3 regions of the Mesorhizobium sp. P2_E7 genome follow, and region 1 is predicted to be linked to each of the others. Evidence: predicted binding sites of a transcription regulator. Region 1 holds the regulator's gene; each other region holds the start of a gene.
The links. Region 1 encodes PhoB, which activates phosphate uptake and scavenging genes when phosphate is short. Its sites were predicted from a motif close to TGTCATNNANCTGTCAT; they were not measured.
Positions count from the first base shown of each region.

Region 2: a site for PhoB is predicted at 3,273-3,289, ahead of olsB (l-ornithine N(alpha)-acyltransferase). Genes of this name have one in related genera too.
Region 3: a site for PhoB is predicted at 3,716-3,732, ahead of AC1DYC_RS25195 (DUF1045 domain-containing protein). Genes of this name have one in related genera too.

Region 1 is NZ_JBFUER010000003.1:239,364-245,439, reverse strand. Features, by position in the region: gene pstA (phosphate ABC transporter permease PstA) at 1-1,266, shown strand, start outside; gene pstB (phosphate ABC transporter ATP-binding protein PstB) at 1,284-2,108, shown strand; gene phoU (phosphate signaling complex protein PhoU) at 2,150-2,854, shown strand; gene phoB (phosphate regulon transcriptional regulator PhoB) at 2,871-3,560, shown strand; gene AC1DYC_RS20245 (ROK family protein) at 3,591-4,826, opposite strand; gene xylF (D-xylose ABC transporter substrate-binding protein) at 5,095-6,076, shown strand, end outside.
Region 2 is NZ_JBFUER010000001.1:3,326,725-3,332,800, forward strand. Features, by position in the region: gene acuI (acrylyl-CoA reductase (NADPH)) at 1-742, shown strand, start outside; gene AC1DYC_RS16400 (response regulator) at 886-3,177, shown strand; gene olsB (l-ornithine N(alpha)-acyltransferase) at 3,353-4,228, shown strand; gene AC1DYC_RS16410 (trimeric intracellular cation channel family protein) at 4,321-4,959, opposite strand; gene grpE (nucleotide exchange factor GrpE) at 5,073-5,702, opposite strand; gene AC1DYC_RS16420 (hypothetical protein) at 5,941-6,076, shown strand, end outside.
Region 3 is NZ_JBFUER010000005.1:465,983-472,058, forward strand. Features, by position in the region: gene AC1DYC_RS25175 (sugar ABC transporter ATP-binding protein) at 1-121, shown strand, start outside; gene AC1DYC_RS25180 (ABC transporter permease) at 163-1,152, shown strand; gene phnN (phosphonate metabolism protein/1,5-bisphosphokinase (PRPP-forming) PhnN) at 1,167-1,790, opposite strand; gene AC1DYC_RS25190 (alpha-D-ribose 1-methylphosphonate 5-triphosphate diphosphatase) at 1,787-2,926, opposite strand; gene AC1DYC_RS25195 (DUF1045 domain-containing protein) at 2,970-3,677, opposite strand; gene iolB (5-deoxy-glucuronate isomerase) at 3,829-4,641, opposite strand; gene AC1DYC_RS25205 (DUF3329 domain-containing protein) at 4,836-5,084, opposite strand; gene iolE (myo-inosose-2 dehydratase) at 5,127-6,044, opposite strand.

The sequences.
Region 1 (6,076 bases):
CGCGACATCGGGCTGAAGGCGCGCTACGCCGCCGAACGCCGCTTCCGCATCTATGGTGTGATTGCGATCTCGGTCGGCCTGGCGTTCCTGGCCATCATGCTGATCACCATCGTCTCGAAAGGCTACACCGCCTTCTGGCAGACGACGGTGACGCTGCCGATAACCTTCGACGAGAAGGTGATCGATCCCTCCGGCAAGCGCGCCACCGATCCGAACGTGCTGATCAAGGCGAACTATCCCAAGCTCGCCGAAAACGCACTGGTCGCCAAACTCGGCATCGATCCCGCCAACAAGCCGATGATGCTGAAGCTCAAGGGCTTCCTGTCGGAGGGCGCCCGCGTCCAGCTGCGCGACATCGTCGCCGCCGATCCCTCGGTGATCGGCACGACGCGTGACGTCAACATCCTGGCCGCCGCCAATCTCGACTCCGCCTTCAAGGGCCAGATCGACCTCAGTGTCGATGAAGCCCGCCGCAAGGTGTCCAACCAGCAGATCGATTGGATGAACAAGCTCAAGGCCGATGGCGTGATGGCCGAGCATTTCAATACGGGCCTGTTCACCTATGGCGCCTCCAGCCGGCCTGAGACGTCGGGCATGGGCGTGGCGATCATCGGCTCGTTCTACATGATGGTGATCGTGCTGTTGCTGGCGCTGCCGATCGGCGTCGCCGCCTCGATCTATCTTGAGGAATTCGCCAAGAAGAACCGCTTCACCGACCTGATCGAAGTCAACATCAATAATCTGGCGGCGGTGCCGTCGATCGTCTTCGGCCTGCTCGGGCTTGCCGTGTTCATCAACTTCCTCGGCATGCCGCGCTCGGCCGCCTTCGTCGGCGGCCTGGTGCTGACATTGATGACGCTGCCGACCATCATCATTGCCACGCGCGCCGCCCTTGCGGCGGTGCCGCCGTCGATCCGCTCGGCAGCGCTTGGGCTTGGCGCCTCCAAGATGCAGATGGTGTTCCAGCACATCCTGCCGCTGGCCGCGCCCGGCATCCTGACCGGCACCATCATCGGCCTGGCGCGCGCGTTGGGTGAGACCGCACCACTGCTTCTGATCGGCATGGTCGCCTTTGTCGCCGACTATCCGAAGACACCTTTCGACCCGGCAACCGCGCTACCGGTGCAGATCTACATGTGGGCAAACGAGGCCGAACGCGCTTTTGTCGAGCGCATGTCCGGCGCCATCATCATCCTGCTGGTCTTCCTCATGGCCATGAACATCACCGCGATCGTGCTTCGGCGCCGGTTCGAGCGGCGCTGGTAGAAAAAAGGCAATTTGGTATGAACATCATGACCGAACAGTCCCTTGAAAACGCAGTGGGCGACAAAATGAACGCCAAGTCGAACGAAGTGATCAAGATGCGCGGCGACAAGGTCGGCGTGTTCTACGGCGAGAAGCAGGCGCTGTTCGACGTCAATCTCGACGTCCGCCAAAACCAGGTGACCGCGCTGATCGGCCCGTCCGGCTGCGGCAAGTCGACCTTCCTGCGCTGCCTCAACCGCATGAACGACACCATCGATTCAGCGCGGGTGACCGGCAAGATCACGCTCGATGAGGACGACATCTACGACAAGAACATCGACGTCGTCGAACTCAGGGCTCGCGTCGGCATGGTGTTCCAGAAGCCCAATCCGTTCCCGAAGTCGATCTACGAGAACGTCGCCTACGGCCCGCGCATCCATGGCCTGGCCAAGCGCAAGTCCGACATGGACCAGATCGTCGAGTCGAGCCTGAAGAAGGCGGCGATCTGGAACGAGGTCAAGGACCGCCTGCAGGAACCCGGCACTGGCCTGTCCGGCGGCCAGCAGCAGCGCCTGTGCATCGCGCGCGCCATCGCGGTCTCGCCGGAAGTGATCCTGATGGATGAGCCCTGCTCGGCGCTCGACCCGATCGCCACCGCCCGCGTCGAGGAGCTGATCGACGAACTGCGCCAGAACTACACTATCGTCATCGTCACCCACTCGATGCAGCAGGCAGCGCGCGTGTCGCAACGCACGGCGATGTTCCACCTCGGCTACCTGGTCGAGGAGGGCGCCACCGACAAGATGTTCACCAATCCCGACGACAAGCGCACCCAGGACTACATTACCGGCCGCTTCGGCTGAGCCGTCCAGCGGTTGAATTTTCAGGCACGAGGACCAGGATCATGGGTGAACATACCGTCGCCTCCTTCGATGAAGAGTTGGGCCAGATCAGCAAGCTGATCCGCGACATGGGCGATCTGGCCGGGTCGATGGTCAGCGGCTCGACCAAAGCGCTGCTCACGTCGGACAACGCGCTGGCGCAGCGTGTGGTTTCCGATGATGCCATCATGGACGCGCGCCAGCGTGAACTCGACGACCGCGCCATCACGCTCATCGCCAAGCGCCAGCCGATGGCCAACGATCTGCGCGCCGTGGTCGGTTCGATCCGCATGGCCGGCGACCTCGAGCGCATCGGCGATCTCGCCAAGAACATCGCCAAGCGCGTCGGCACTGTGGGCTTGAGCGTCACGCCGCGCGACCTCTCGCATTCCATCGATGCGATGGCACAACTGGTGCTGATCCAGGTGCAAGGGGTGGTCGAGGAATATGCCGCCGCCGATGCGGCCGCGCTGGCGAAGCTCAGGAATGAGGACGAGCGCATCGACGTCAAATACACGTCGGTGTTTCGTGAACTCTTGACCTACATGATGGAAGACCCGCGCAACATCACTGCCTGCACGCATCTTCTGTTCTGCGCCAAGAATCTGGAGCGCATCGGCGATCATGTCACCAACATCGCTGAAAATGCGTATTATGTGCTGACCGGCCAGCAATTGCCTGCCAATCGCCCGAAGCAGGACGAGACGGCGATGGCCACGTCGGCCTGACAAGGGTGAACTGCTGATGATTGCGCCACGCATCATGGTCGTGGAGGATGAGGAGCCGCTGGGCGTGCTCCTCCGCTACAACCTCGAATCCGAAGGCTACCAGGTCGAAGTGGTAACGCGCGGCGACGAGGCCGAAATCCGGCTGCAGGAAAATGTGCCCGACCTTCTGGTGCTCGACTGGATGGTGCCGGCGGTGTCCGGCATCGAGCTTTGCCGGCGGCTCAGGATGCGGCCCGAGACCGAGCGATTGCCGATCATCATGCTGACCGCGCGTGGCGAGGAGAGCGACCGCGTGCGCGGGCTTTCGACCGGCGCCGACGATTATCTGGTCAAGCCGTTCTCGACGCCGGAATTCATGGCGCGCGTGAAGGCGCTGCTGCGCCGCGCCAAGCCGGAAGTCCTGTCCAGCGTGCTCAAGGTCGGCGACATCGTGCTCGACCGTGAATCGCACCGAGTCTACCGCAAGAAGAGCGAGATCCGACTGGGGCCGACCGAGTTCCGCCTGCTCGAATTTATGATGCGCCACCCCGGCCGTGTGTTCTCACGCAGCCAGCTGCTCGACAATGTCTGGGGCGAGACGATCTACATCGACGAACGCACGGTCGACGTGCATGTCGGTCGCTTGCGCAAGGCGGTCAACAATGGCCGCATGCCGGACGTCATCCGCACCATCCGCGGCGCCGGCTACGCCATCCGCGAAGACTAGAGCCCGGCGCGCCGGGCCGTCGCCGGCCTCTCAGGCGACGTGCTTGCCGGTCTTCGCTTGAATGCCGGGCGCGAAAATCTCCTGGTCGACGAAGCTTAGCGCCCGCATGGCGCAGCCCTCGCGGATCAACGGCAGTTCGTTGGGCTCGGTGTCGAAGGAGATCGACTTCGAGTGCTGGCCGCCGGCGGTCTGGGCGATCGCCTCGCGCAATGCCGGCTCGATCAGGTCGAAGGCGGCGGCGCTGACACCGACCATGGCGACAGGGGCGGGGTCGATCAGCGCGAACAGGCTGCCAAGGCCGAAGCCGAGCGCCTCGCCCGCCTTGCGATAGGCTTCGCGCTCCGGGCCATCCGTCTCGCGGGCGCGTGCGGCCAGCGCCCGCATGTCGGCGTCGCCGACATCGACCGGTTCGGCATCCTCGCTCATCATCTTTGCGCTGCGCCAGATAGCGTAGTTGCCGGCATAGGCCTCGACGCAGCCGCGCCGCCCGCAACGGCACAGCGCGCCGCCGGGCCGGTGGATCATGTGGCCGAACTCGCCGCCGGACGAATGGGTGCCGGTGAACAGTTCGCCCTTCAGCACCAGCCCCATGCCGATGCCATGCGAGAGCAGGATGGCGATGAAATCGTCGCGATAGCGGTCAGGCTGGCGCCATTGCAGCGCCACCGCCATCATGTTGCAGTCGTTTTCCATGGTGGCCGGAATGCCGAATTCCGCTTCCAGTATGTCGGCGAAGGCAATGTCGGTCAGCGGTGTGATCGGCGACCACAGCATGGCGCGCGCATGCGAATCGGTGATGCCCTGAATGCCCATGGCAATGCGGGCGACGCTCTGGACGTCGAGGTCGGGATCCTCGAGCCGGCGTCTGACAATGGCAGTGCATTCGCCGATCAGTTCGTCGCGCGAAATGGTCAGCGTGTCGAGCCGGCGCTGTTCCTCGGCGACCACCTGGCCGGCATAGTCAATGACGGTGACGGAGAGGAAGTTCAGCGACAGCACCACGGTCATCACCGCCGCCGCTTCCGGGTTGAGGCCAAGGCCGACCTGCGGCCGGCCGCGTTTCAGCGCGCCGGTCTCGCCGGGCTTGCTTTCGGCCAGGATGCCTTCCGCAATCAAATCCGACGAGATCGCCGATATGGTCGAATGGCTGAGGCCGGTGGTCGCCGCGATCTCGGTCCGCGACGGTTGGCCGGCACGGCGCACGGCCGAAATCACCATCGCACGGTTGCGACGGCGCAAATCGTCGTGGCGGATTCCAACCGACATTTTTGTTTCCTCCCGGTCCTCCTCGCGCCTCATGATAATGAAGGCGGTCAGGGGCGCTACGCAAATATTGGCAGAAGCCGGCGGCGCTGTCATTGTTTATTGCGAGTCTCGAAAAAATTCGCGGAGGCCATCAGATTCCATCAGAATCGATGTTGACAGCGCCTCGCCGTTGGACCAGTATTTTTTCGAGGCTCGAAAAAATAGAGCCTCTGTGTGCCGGCCTTCGGGCCAGTTTTGTCGCGCCGCGCGCGGCGCAGGGAGGATTAACATGAACAGATTTGCAGCCGCCATGCTGGCGGGTGTCGCCATGTCGCTGACGCTGGTGTCGGTCGCGCAGGCGAAGGACAAGGTCATCGGCGTGTCGTGGTCGAACTTCCAGGAAGAGCGCTGGAAGACCGACGAAGCGGCGATGAAGGCGGCGATCGAGGCTGCCGGCGACAAGTATATTTCCGCCGACGCGCAGTCCAATCCCGGCAAGCAGCTGACTGACGTCGAAAGCCTGATCTCGCAGGGCGCCAATTCGCTGATCATCCTGGCGCAGGATGCCTCCGCCATTGGCCCGGCGGTGCAGAAGGCGCTGGACGAAGGCATTCCGGTGGTCGGCTATGACCGCCTGATCGAGAACAAGGACGTCTTCTACCTGACCTTCGACAACAAGGAAGTCGGCCGCATGCAGGCTCGTGAAGTGTTCAAGGCCAAGCCGGAAGGCAACTATGTCTTCATCAAGGGCTCGGGCTCCGATCCGAATGCGGATTTCCTGTTCGCGGGCTCGATGGAAGTGCTCAAGGAAGCCATTGACTCGGGAAAGATCAAGAATGTCGGCGAAGCCTATACGGACGGCTGGCTGCCGGCCAACGCGCAGAAGAACATGGAACAGTTCCTGACCGCCAACGACAACAAGGTCGATGCCGTGGTCGCGGCCAATGACGGCACCGCCGGCGGCGTTGTCGCCGCGCTGACGGCGCAGGGCCTTGCCGGAACGGTTCCCGTCTCGGGCCAGGACGGCGACCATGCCGCTCTGAACCGCATCGCGCTCGGGACCCAGACCGTATCGGTGTGGAAAGACGCGCGCGAGCTCGGCAAGAACGCCGCCGAGATCGCCTCGCAGCTCGCCGACGGCAAGAAGACGAGCGATATCGCCGGCGCCAAGGATTTCACCACGCCTGGCGGCAACACCGTCAAGTCGCTGTTCTTGACCCCCGTCGCGATCACCAAGGACAACCTCAACGTCGTCATCGACGCCGGCTGGA
Region 2 (6,076 bases), on a different contig from region 1:
CAAGGGTGACAAGGTGATCCTCAACGGCTGGGGCGTCGGCGAAACGCATTTCGGCGCCTATGCCGGGCGCGCCCGCGTCAGAGGCGACTGGCTGGTTCCGTTGCCCGACGGCATCAGCGCCCACGATGCAATGGCGGTTGGCACCGCCGGCTATACGGCGATGCTGTGCGTTATGGCGTTGGAGCGGCACGGAATTGTGCCTGATCGCGGCCCGGTGGTGGTGACGGGCGCCGCCGGCGGCGTCGGTTCGGTCGCGGTCTCGATCCTGTCCAGCCTCGGCTACCACGTCATCGCCTCGACCGGCCGCAATGCCGAGAGCCCGTATCTGATCGACCTCGGTGCCGCGGAAGTGATTTCGCGCGAGGAGTTGTCCCAGCCGGCCAAGCCGCTGGCCAAGGAGCGCTGGGCCGGCGGCATCGACGCCGTCGGCAGCCACACGCTGGCCAATGTGCTGTCGATGACCGCCTACGGCGGTGCGGTCGCCGCCTGTGGCCTGGCCGGCGGCATGGATCTGCCGTCGAGCGTCGCCCCGTTCATTCTGCGCGGTGTCTCGCTGCTCGGCATCGATTCGGTGATGGCGCCCAAGGCGGTGCGCCTCGAAGCCTGGCGCCGCATCGGCACCGATCTCGACCTGGAAAAGCTCGCCGGCCTGTCGACGACCATCGGCTTCGACGGCATCATCCCCGCCGCTCACGACATCGTCGAAGGCAAGATCAGGGGCCGGGCGGTCGTCGATATGTGAGGCTCCCGAAGCATGATCCCGAAAGTGGTATCCGGGTTTCGGAAAGGATCATGCGCTGCGGAAGACCCCAAAAATGCATGACCGCTAAAATTCGAACGATCCGCCGCGCTTTTCCATAATCTCTATCTGGCAAGGATTTCCGCATGATCGCGGAGTCCGCCAGGAAAGAGAACAACCGTGCCGAGAGCGTCGACGGGCCGAGCCCGACGGCGCCGAAGCGGCAGCATGTTGTGCCACCGCCGCTGGCGCCGGATTTTCCGCGCACCACGCACGAAGGCCTGCTGTTCCTGACCGTCGTCGCCAGTGTCGTGCTGGCGGGCCTGTCCCACCTCACCGGCGCGCCGATCTTCCTCACGCTCGGCCTGCTGGCGACCGGCCTTGGCGGCGTCGCCATGCACCTGCGCAATCGCCACACCGTCCATCGCGCGACGGCCTTGCTCGACGAAACAGCCGCCCGCAGCCGCGCCGAAATCGAGACGCTGGCCGACCGCATGTGGGAGATGCAGGAGAGCGAGGAGCGTTTTCGCGGGCTGATCGATGCGCTAGGCGATCTCGTCGTCCACCGCGACCGCGACGGCCACATCGTCTATGCCAACAAGGTTTTCGCCGGCCTCGTCGGAACAGATCAGCGCGATCTTGCCGGCAGGACGCTGGCCGACCTCGGCATCGATGTCGGCATCGTTCCCGATGCGGCCTTTTCGGATCACGAATGCCTGAGTTCCACCGACGTCTCCATCCGCACGCCGAACGGCCCGCGCTGGTTCTCGTGGATCGAACTGTCAGTGCGCGACAAGGACTCAGGCGCGGTTTCGCACCGGGCGATTGCCCGCGACATCACCGCCCGCAAGCGCGCCGAATCCTCGCTGATCACCGCGCGCGAGCGCGCTGAATATGCCAGCCAGGCCAAGTCGCGCTTCCTCGCCACCGTCAGCCATGAAATCCGCACGCCGATGAACGGCATCATGGGCATGGCCAAGCTGCTGGCCGACACCAAACTCTCGCCCGAGCAGCGCACCTATGTCGCCGCCGTCTCGACCTCGGCCAGCGCGCTTTTGGCGCTGATCGAGGACCTGCTCGATTATTCCAAGATAGAGGCCGGCCGCTTTGACCCGGAGCCGCAACCGACATCTGTGCGCGAGATTGCCGACAACATCATCGAACTGATGGCGGCGAAGGCCTTCGCCAAGAACATCGGCCTCGGCTGTCACGTTGAACCCGACGTGCCGCAGATGATCATGGCCGATCCGGGAAGAGTGAGGCAGGTGCTGCTCAACCTCATCGGCAATGCGATCAAATTCACCGACACCGGCGGCGTGCTGGTCTCGGTCGCGCGGGCCCGCACCGAAACCAGCGACCGCATCTGCTTCACCGTCGCCGACACCGGCCCTGGCCTGCGCGAAGAGGATATGGAGCGCATCTTCGAGGAATTTGAACAGTCCGACGGCACCTCGACCCGCGCCCATGGCGGCGCCGGCCTCGGCCTTGCCATATCGAGGCGCCTGGTGACGGCCATGGGCGGCGCCATTTCGGTGTCGAGCCGGCTTGGCGAGGGATCTGAATTCGTCTTCGAGCTCCCGGCCACAGGGGCAACCGAAGCGCCGCAGAACCGGCAAAATATCCTCGCCGGCCGGCGCGCCGTGATCGTGTCGAACAATGCTGTGGAGGCCGATGCCATCGCCCGCACCATCCTCGCCCATGGCGGTGCCGTCGATGTCGCCGCGACCAGTTCCCAGGCGGCGCCTTTCGCCGAACATTGCGACGTGCTGTTCATCGATGCCGCCATGGAAGACAGCGACGGCAGGCTGCTCAAGCGCCTGCGCCAGAGCGGCTTTACCAATTGCGAGGCGATCACGCTGATCGCTCCGACCGACCGCGGCATGCTTGGCGAATTCCGCGCCAGCGGCTACACCACCTTCCTGGCAAGGCCGGTGCGCGGCGAAACACTGCTGCGCGTGTTGTTGACCAGCCATGCTCCTGCTTTACCCCTTCCCAAGAAGCCGGAAAAAAGTGGCGCGGCCTCGCTTCGTGCCGTCGGCGCGCGCCAGCAAGGCCTGTCGGTGCTGATCGCCGAGGACAATGACATCAACGCCATGCTGGCCCGCGCCACGCTTCTGAAGGCAGGGCATCGGGTGAAGGTTGTCGGCAACGGCAAGGCCGCGGTCGAGGCAATCACCGAAGCCGGGCTGAAACACCGTTTCGATGTTGTGCTGATGGATTTGCACATGCCGGTGATGGACGGGCTGGACGCGATTGCCGCCATCCGCCGCCACGAGGAAGAAATGGCCATGCCGCCGGTTCCGATCATGGTTCTTTCGGCCGACAGCCAGGAAAAGACCCGCCACACCGTGCTCGCCCACGGTGCCAGCGGCTTCGTCACCAAGCCGCTCGACCCCGAGGCGCTGGTCCATGCTGTCGAGGGCCAGGTGGCCGCCTGAGGCCACCTCGGCGTGCGTCTGTCATCACGTAAGGTAGCCGGTTGAGGGTTTTCGCCAGCCGACGAAGTATTGCCCGCAGCGCCGTATCACGGTACTGTCACAATCCTGTTGCACCTACACCGTATCCCCGTGCCAAGAGGGATGGCTCGAAGGAGAATCACTCGTGCATACAGTTATGCCGGAATGTGACACTCGGCCCAACGCAGGCGGCGCTTTGCTCGCCGCGCGTAACGCCGATGCCGTCGCAACAGGCGCTCCGCTGGGCCGGATCGGCAATCTCGAAGTGCGGCTTGCCCGCAACGAGGCCGAGATCGCTGCCGCGCAGGAAGTGCGCTACCGGGTATTTTATGACGAGCTTGGCGCCAGGAAAGACCTGTTCCAGGCGCAGGATCGGCGTGACGCCGACCGCTTCGACCCGCTCTGCGACCATCTGCTGGTGCTGGACACTTCGATCTCCGGCCCCGAGCACCGCCGCATCGTCGGCACCTATCGCCTGCTGCGGCAAGAGATCGCGGCGACCGCCGGCGGCTTCTATTCCGAAGGCGAATTCGAGCTGACCAAGCTCATCGCGCGCCATCCGGGCCAGCGCTTCCTCGAGCTCGGCCGCTCCTGTGTTCTTAAGGAATACCGCTCCAAGCGTACCATCGAGGCGCTGTGGCAAGGCATCTGGGCTTACATCAATCACTATGAAATCGGCGTGATGACCGGCTGCGCCTCATTCCACGGCACGGCGCCGGCGGCGCATGCCGAGGCGCTCACCTATCTTGCCCATCACTGCCGCACCAACTCGGCCTGGGATGTGCGGGCGGTCGCCGGACGCTATTGCTCGATGGATTTGATGCCGATCGAGGCGGTCAACGCCAAGGCGGCGATTGCGGCCATGCCGCCGCTGGTCAAGGGCTATCTGCGCGTCGGCGCCCGCATCGGCGACGGCTGCGTCATCGACCGCGAATTCTCGACCGTCGATGTGTTCGTGGTAATGCCGGTCAAGGAAATCGGCGCCCGCTACGTGAACTACTATGGCGGCGAAGCGCAGCGGTTTGCGGCGTAAGGCAGTAGGCAGTAGGCAGTAGGCAGTAGTGAAGGCTGCCGTGATTAATGCCTTCTCACTACTGACTATTCCCTACTCACTAATCCCCCTCCTTACGGAATATCCTCCGGACGCCTTCCCGGGCGGCTCTTGTAGGACGGAAACGTCCAGCCGAATTTGAGCGCACCGCCGCGCACCAGGAACGCCGCGACAAAACCAGCGAGATCAGAGGCAAGCGGCGGCAGTCCGGCAAGATCGCCAAGCGTATAAAGGCCGGCGCCCGCGAGCGCCGCGCTGACGTAGATTTCCGGCCTCAGCAGCACCGACGGCTCGCCGGCCAGCAGATCGCGCAGAATGCCGCCGAATGTGGCGGTCAGCACGCCCATGATGACGGCGACGACCGGGGAACCGGTGATCGCCAGCCCCTTGGCTGCGCCCATGACCGAGAAGGCCGCCAATCCGATCGCGTCGAGCCAGAGCAGCCATTTCCAGCGCGAGTCGAAGCGGTGGGCGATGAAGAAGACCAGCACCGCAACCGCCGCGCAGATCAGCACATAGCCGGAGTTGGCGACCCAGAAGACAGGCAGGTTGAGGATGACGTCGCGCAGCGTGCCCCCGCCGATCCCGGTGACGCTGGCCAGGAACAGGAAGCCGATAATGTCGAGCTGCTTGCGCGAAGCCGCAAGCGCCCCGGTGGCCGCGAACACGGCGACGCCGGCATAGTCGAGGAGGTCGATGGGTGTCAGGGACATGAGGTAGTAGGGATTGGGCAGTAGGGATTAGGAAATAGGGAAAGTATGAATAACACGAAGCCGCGCGATTGATATGCCTGCCTATTCCCTACTGCCTACTGCCTATTCCCTACTCACGCATCCCTCTCGGCCTCATCATTCACCGGACCCGGCTCGACCGGCGCTTCCGCGGCCGCGATCTTGGGGCCGCCCTTGGCGACGCCGACCATGGCTGGCCGCAGCACGCGCTCGCCGATCGAATAGCCCGGCTGCACGACCTGGACCACGGTGTTGGCGGGCACGTCGGGATTGGGCACCTCGAACATCGCCTGGTGGAAATTCGGGTCGAACTTCTCGCCTTCCGGCTCAAGCTTCTTGACCCCATGCCGTTCCAGCGTCGACAGCATGGCGCGCTCGGTGATCTCGACACCGTCGATCAGCGCCTTGAAGCCGGCGTCGCCGGCTGCCTTGGCCTCGGCCGGGATGGCGTCGAGGGCGCGGCGCAGATTGTCCGACACCGACAGCATGTCGCGGGCGAAATTGGCCACCGCATAGGCGCGCGCATCGTGCACGTCGCGGGCTGTGCGGCGACGCAGATTCTCCATTTCGGCCGCGACGCGCAGCGCGCGGTCCTTCAGCTCTTCATTTTCCTTCAGCAGCCGCACCAGCGCCTCATAGTCGCCGTCGATGCCGCCTTGCGTGCGCTCGGCCTCGGCCGTTTCGATATCCTCGGGCGCGCGTTCGTCTTTTGTCTGGTCGCTCATCGCCGTTTCCCGTCATTCGAATGGTTTGGATTTGCGCCCGATATCGAGGTTTGGCGGTCAAAAATCAAGGGGCAAGCGATGCCTGGAGCCATTCGGAGGACCTTGGCACGGATCGCGAAGTTCCTTCGAAATTAATTCAAATTTTACCGTGATTGGCGGCTTTGCTTGCCAATACCCCGCTATGGGGGAACCATTCCGTGGCCGGAGGAGTTTCGAAGCCAGCAAGGATTTTGGGACAATGACAGGCAACAACGGCAACAGGAGCGAAGAGCTCGCCGCCGATATCAGGCGCCAGTTCGGCTCTGAGGCAACGAAGCGCTTCCTGCGTAGCTTGCCGGCATTCCGCACCGAGGCCGACATTCCCGACCAATTTC
Region 3 (6,076 bases), on a different contig from region 1:
GATCGGCGTGTCCGACCGCATCGCCGTCATGCATGAGGGCAAGATCTCGGGCATTCTCGACAAGGAACAATTCAGCCAGGAAAACGTGCTGTTGCTGGCGGTCGGCAAGCCGGCAAATTAGCCGGATTCCGGCACGGGCCGGTCCGGCATGGGGAGACGACGATGAGCAAGAAAGATCTCGGCCTGCTGATCCTGATCCTGGTGGTCGGCGCCGTGGTGACCGCCATCAACCCGCGCTTCCTGTTGCCGATCAATCTCGCCAACACCTCGAACCTGATCGGCCTGTTCGGGATTCTCGCCATTGGCCAGGCCTTCGTCATCATCACCGGCGGCATCGAATTGTCTGTGGGATCGGTGGTGGCGCTGCTCGGCACGCTGTTCATCGACTTCATCGCCGTGCGCGATATGCCATGGCCGCTGGCCTTCGTGCTGATCCTCGTGCTCGGTGCCATCATTGGCCTGGCGCATGGCTGGCTGATCACGCGGCTCAAGCTGCAGCCTTTCGTCGTGACGCTGTGCGGCCTTTTGATCTATCGCGGCGTGGCGCGCTTCTATACGGGCGACGGCACGGCCGGCTTCGCCTTCGGCCAGAATTTCCCCGAACTCGAATTCCTCACCGCCGGCCGTAGCTATGGCGTGCCTAACAGTTTCATTGCGCTTATCGTCATTTCCATCGTCATGTGGGTGGTGCTGCACCGCTCGGTGTTCGGCCGCTATCTCTATGCCATCGGCAAGAACGAGGAGGCGGCGAAATATTCAGGCATCCGCACCGGCCGGGTCGTCATGGCCGCCTATATCATCTGCGGCGTGCTGACGGCGCTGTCGGCGATCTATTTCGCCATGTATACGCGCTCGATCTCGCCGGCCAGCCATGGCCAGTTCTATGAACTCTACGCCATCGCGGCGGCCGTGCTCGGCGGCTTTTCACTGCGTGGTGGTGAAGGCTCGCTGGTCGGCGTCATCCTGGGCACCGTGCTGCTGCAGGAATTGCAGAACCTGGTCAACCTGCTCGGCATCCCCTCCTCGCTCAACTTCGCGGTGATGGGCGGCGTGATCCTGATCGGCGTGCTGGTCGACCAGCAATGGGGCGTGTTCCGCGCAAGACGGCTGATGCTCGACGCCAGCCGGAAGGGCGCCGTGGCGGCGGAGTAGCCGCTGGCGCTAAATTACCCCGACATGTCGGAGAAGGCCATCGCCTTGCGCAGCACTTCGGCGAAGCGCTCGCCGGCGGCTTCGCGCGGGCCGCCATTGTCGATCGAGGTGACGCCGGGTCCGGACAAAGCGCCATTGGCGCTGCGGGCGAGGCGGGCGAGCACTTCGCCGCGCGACTCGCGGCCGCGCTGGGCGAGCCGCTCGGCGAGGATTTCCGGGGCGGCGGTGATCTCGACGACAGCCAGATTGGCATAGCGCTCCCGCAGCACCGGGATGACCCCGCGCGAGACATTGGCGACCGCGACATGGCCGTTGGCAATCGACCAGTCGACATCGGCCGGGATGCCGTAGCGCAGACCGTGCGCCTCCCAGGAAATGGCGAAGGCGCCGTCGGCCTCGGCTTCGACAAAGGCCGCGTCGGCCAGCGTGTCATGATCCTCGCTTGCCGAGTCGCTCGGCCTGGTGATGACCCGGCGCACGAACTCCAGCCTTGTCTCATCGGCAAACAGCGCCTTTGCATAGCCGATGACTGTATCCTTGCCGGCGCCGCTCGGGCCGACGACGGCGACGAAGACGCCGTTGCGGACCGGAAAGGCCTCGGCGGTGAGTTCGCGTTCGATCGATGCCGAGACCATCAGGCGACCCGACGGCCCTGGCGCCAGACGGTGCGCACGACCGGCACGTGATCGTCGACGCGCACCCGCACCAAATCGGCGCGGCGGCCTTGTTCGATGACGCCGCGATCGCTGAGGCCGATGGCCTCGGCCGGGTTCTTCGACACCATGGCGACCGCCTGCGGCAGGGAAATGCCTTCGACGACGTCGCCGAGGAAAAAGGCCGACTGGATCAGGCTGAACGGGATGTAGTCGGACGACAGGATGTCAAGCAGACCGTCGCCGGCCAGTGTCCGGGCCGAGACGTTGCCGGAGTGCGAGGAGCCGCGCATGACGTTGGGCGCGCCCATGAGCACGCCGAGCCCGGCCTCTTTCGAAGCTTTGGCGGCTTCCAGCGTGGTTGGAAACTCTGCGACGCGCACGCCTTGCTCAATCGCCTCGTCGACATGGCCTGATGTGGCGTCGTCATGGCTCGCCAGCACAATGCCGCGCTCCTGGCAAGCTGCGGCGATAACAACCCGGTTGGGGCCTGAATAACGCGCCGACTCGCCCATCCGCTTTTCGCAGAACAGCTTGAAGTCGCGATCGGTCAACTTCAGCTTGCGCTGATAGTAATAGGCGTAGGTCTCGAGGTTGACGAACTGGCGCTGTCCCGGTGCATGGTCCATCAGCGACGCCAGCCGGACCCGTTCGTCGCCATCGAAATTGGCAAAGGCTTGCAAGCAATCCGGCGCCGAGACCTCGCAGCGCAGATGCAGGAAGTGGTCGGCGCGCAACCGGTCCTTCGCCCCGCTGTCTTCGATGGCGTCGACCAGTTTGCGGATGTCGTCGGAGGTCAGGTCGGCATCCTCGTCCATGCCGACGCGCAAGGCGTCGAGCACCGTGGTGATACCGGCGGTGGCGACCTGGGCGTCATGGGCAAGCACGGCGGCGATCGGATTCCACCGCACCTTCGGCCGCGGCGCATAGTGGCCTTCGAGATGGTCGGTGTGCAGTTCGACCAGGCCGGGGATGATATAGTCGCCGCCCATATCCTCGCCGCTCCGCCCGGTGCCGGCGTCGATGCCGGCAATAAAACCGTCGCGCAGCAGCAGCGACCCTTCGACGATCTCGTCGGCAAGCACGATGCGGGCATTGGTCAAAACGGTCTCGGCGGTCATTTCAGGCAGTCCTTGGGTTTTCAGGCGAAGTTGGTCAGGGTAGTCAGGCGGTTTTTCTCGCTGCGCGGCGGCCGAGCGCATGATGGGAGAGCACCATGAACGGTGCGCCCGGTTCGGTTTCGACAAACAGCGTCAGCGCATCCACCAGCACGGGCTGCTGCAGCACCTCGGCGAACAGGCTGTCGATTGCTGCGCGCAGACGTAGGCTTTCCTGTGACCCGGCCCGGCCGGACAGCGTCATGTGGAAGCGAAACGTCTCGAACACATAGGGATAGCCCCACTGGCAGAGATTGCGGAACTCGGCGGGTTTGAGCGAATCCGGGCTGCGCCGCTCGATCTCGGCTTCGGTCAGCGGGGCGCGAAAGCGGTCGAAGCCAAGCACGACATCATCGGCAAAACGATTAAGCGGCGGCAGCGGGCCTTGCGGCACCAAAGCGAAGAAACCATCGATCTGGCTGGCGACAAGGCGCGGGATGGTGACGCTAGGCGTCGCTTCGGCAAAGACGTCGAGGGCGGCACGCAGCGAGGCTTCCGTCTCGTTCGGGGCCAGCCGGAAGGGGGCCTTCAGCGTCGCATGAAAACCGTAGCGGCGCGCCGAGGCGGTGTGGAAGGCGACTTCCGCCGCCGACAGTTCGCCCACCGCTTCCACCGGCCTGGTGGCGCCGCCGAATGGGTCGCGTCCCAGCCAGTTGGCGGCGAGCCGCGCCAGCGGTTCGTCCTGCCTCGGGGTGAAATAGATGGCGTAGCGCATCGAAAATCCTCGTCAGCCCGCTGCCATAGGTGATTTCCATGACGGATTGACGAAGCTTATGCGGGTTTTCGATGGCGAATCGACCCCACAGGTCCTTAGCCGACGATTTTTCGAAGCTGGACCAATAGGTTCAGCCGAAAATGAGGGCCGGTCAGGTCTTCATCAGCCATTCGTGCTCGGGCGCGTTGTGGAATTTCCAAGTCCGCTTCGGCCCGGCCATGACGTTGAGATAATAGAGGTCGTAGCCGTGGCAGGCGGCGCAAGGGTGGTAGCCCTTGGGCACCAGCACGACATCGCCGTCCTCGATCGCCATCGCTTCGTCCAGCTCGCGGGCGCCATTCTTGTCGGCATCGGTGTAAACGCGCTGGAAGGCAAAGCCCTGCGGCGGGTTGAGGCGGTGATAATAGGTTTCCTCGAGATAGGATTCCGCCGGCAGATTGTCCTGGTCGTGCTTGTGCGGCGGATAGCTCGATGTGTGGCCGCCGGGCGTGATGACCTCGACCACCAGCAGTGAGTCGGCCGGCTTGCCCTCCGGCAATATGTTGGTGACGTAGCGCGTGTTGGTGCCTTTGCCGCGAATCTCCTGGCCGAGATCGTCGGGCGCGATGACGCGGACCGGCAGGCCGCCGCCCAGGCCGGGCGCCGAGCAAACCGCGAGTTCGAGGTCGGTGTCGGCGGTGACCGACCAGTCCGACCCCTCAGGGATGTAGACCGACCATGGCTTGCCTTCGAAGGGCGTCATGCGCGCGCCAAGCACGCCGAGCTCCCGGCCGCCGGCTGTTGCGGTGCCCTTGCCGGTGACGAACACCAGGCAGACTTCGCGATCAACGGTCTTTCCCGTGGCGTTTTCACCCGGCTTCAGCCGGTGCAGGTCGAAGCCGACATAGGTCCAGCCGGCGCTTTTGGGCGTGACGTGGGCGACGCGGCCATGGCCCTTGTCGGCTTTGACGAGCAGTTTCGACATTTTTGTCTCTCCTATCGCAAAATCTTCGAGGTCGGCCGAGGCCTCCCGACTTCGTCATCCTAGGGCGGAGCAGGAGCGAAGCTCCGTCGCGGAGACCCTAGGATGACGAAGCGAGGGGCGTTCCAGCCAATCGCCGACGTATTCGCCAGGTGTCGAGTGTCCTGTCCGCAAGCCCTTCCGAGCCATGGGCCGCTTCATTCCTTCGGTTCGGTGTCTGCCTTCGACACGCCCGCCTTGGGTTCGTCAGGTGCTACCTTGTTCTCATCGGCCGGCTTGTAGAGATAGAAAAACTGCCAGACGGCGTAGGCGGCGAAGCCCAGCGCGATGACGCCCCAGAACGGTGTGCCGGAGGCGAATTCGATGATCGCCCAGATCACGCAGACGGCGACGACGGCAACGCGCCGCCACAGCGGCCGGAAGAATGGGTGCTCGTAATCTTTCATCGGGCCAATCTACAGCAAGCTGGCGCGGCGGAAACCGTCGCATCAGACATTGGGAAAGCCTTGGGTCTCGACCGTGTAGCCGGCGGCCGTCATCACCCGCATCAGTTCCTTGTGGCCCACCTGCGCCATCTTCAGCGGCGGGTTCTTCTTCGGATCCTGCTCGGCCTCGACGACGAACCAGCCTTCATAGCCATGATCGGCGAAGCGCTGGACGATGGCGCCGAAATCCAGCGAACCGTCGCCCGGCACGGTGAAGGCGCCGAGCGCCACGGCGTCGAGGAAGGACTGTTTCGTGCGGTCGAGCCCGTCGATGACGCCCATGCGCACATCCTTCACATGGACATGGCTGATGCGCTTGTGGTGGTTGTCGATGGCGCGTAGCACGTCGCCGCCGGCAAAGGCCAGATGCCCGGCATCGAGCAGCAGCGGAATGCCGTCGCCGGAATGGCGCATGAAGGCATCGAGCTCCGGCTCGGTCTCGACCACCGCCGCCATGTGGTGGTGATAGGACAGTGGCATGCCTTGCTCGGCGCACCATTCGCCGAATTCGGTCAGCCGCCTTGCATAGGCCTTCATCTCGTCGCCCGACAGCTTCGGCTTGGTGGCGAGAGGTTTGGAGCGGTCGCCCTGGATCGAGCGGCCGACCTCGCCATAGACGATGCAAGGCGCATTCACCGCCTTGAACAGGTCGATCATCGGCTGGATGCGATCCTTGTTCTTGCCCATGTCCTCATCGACCAGCGTGCCGGAGAACCAGCCGCCGCACAGCGTCACGTCGGCCTTTTTCAGGATCGGCAGCATGACAGCGGGGTCGTTGGGAAAGCGGCGGCCCATTTCCATGCCGGTGAAGCCGGCCGAGCGAGACTGGCGCAGGCACTCTTCCAGCGAGACGTCGTCGCTGAGTTCGGCAAGATCGTCGTTCCACCACGCAATGGGGGACATGCCCAGTTTGGCTTTCAAGTCGTCACTCCGGATTCTTGTTCACCCTCCCC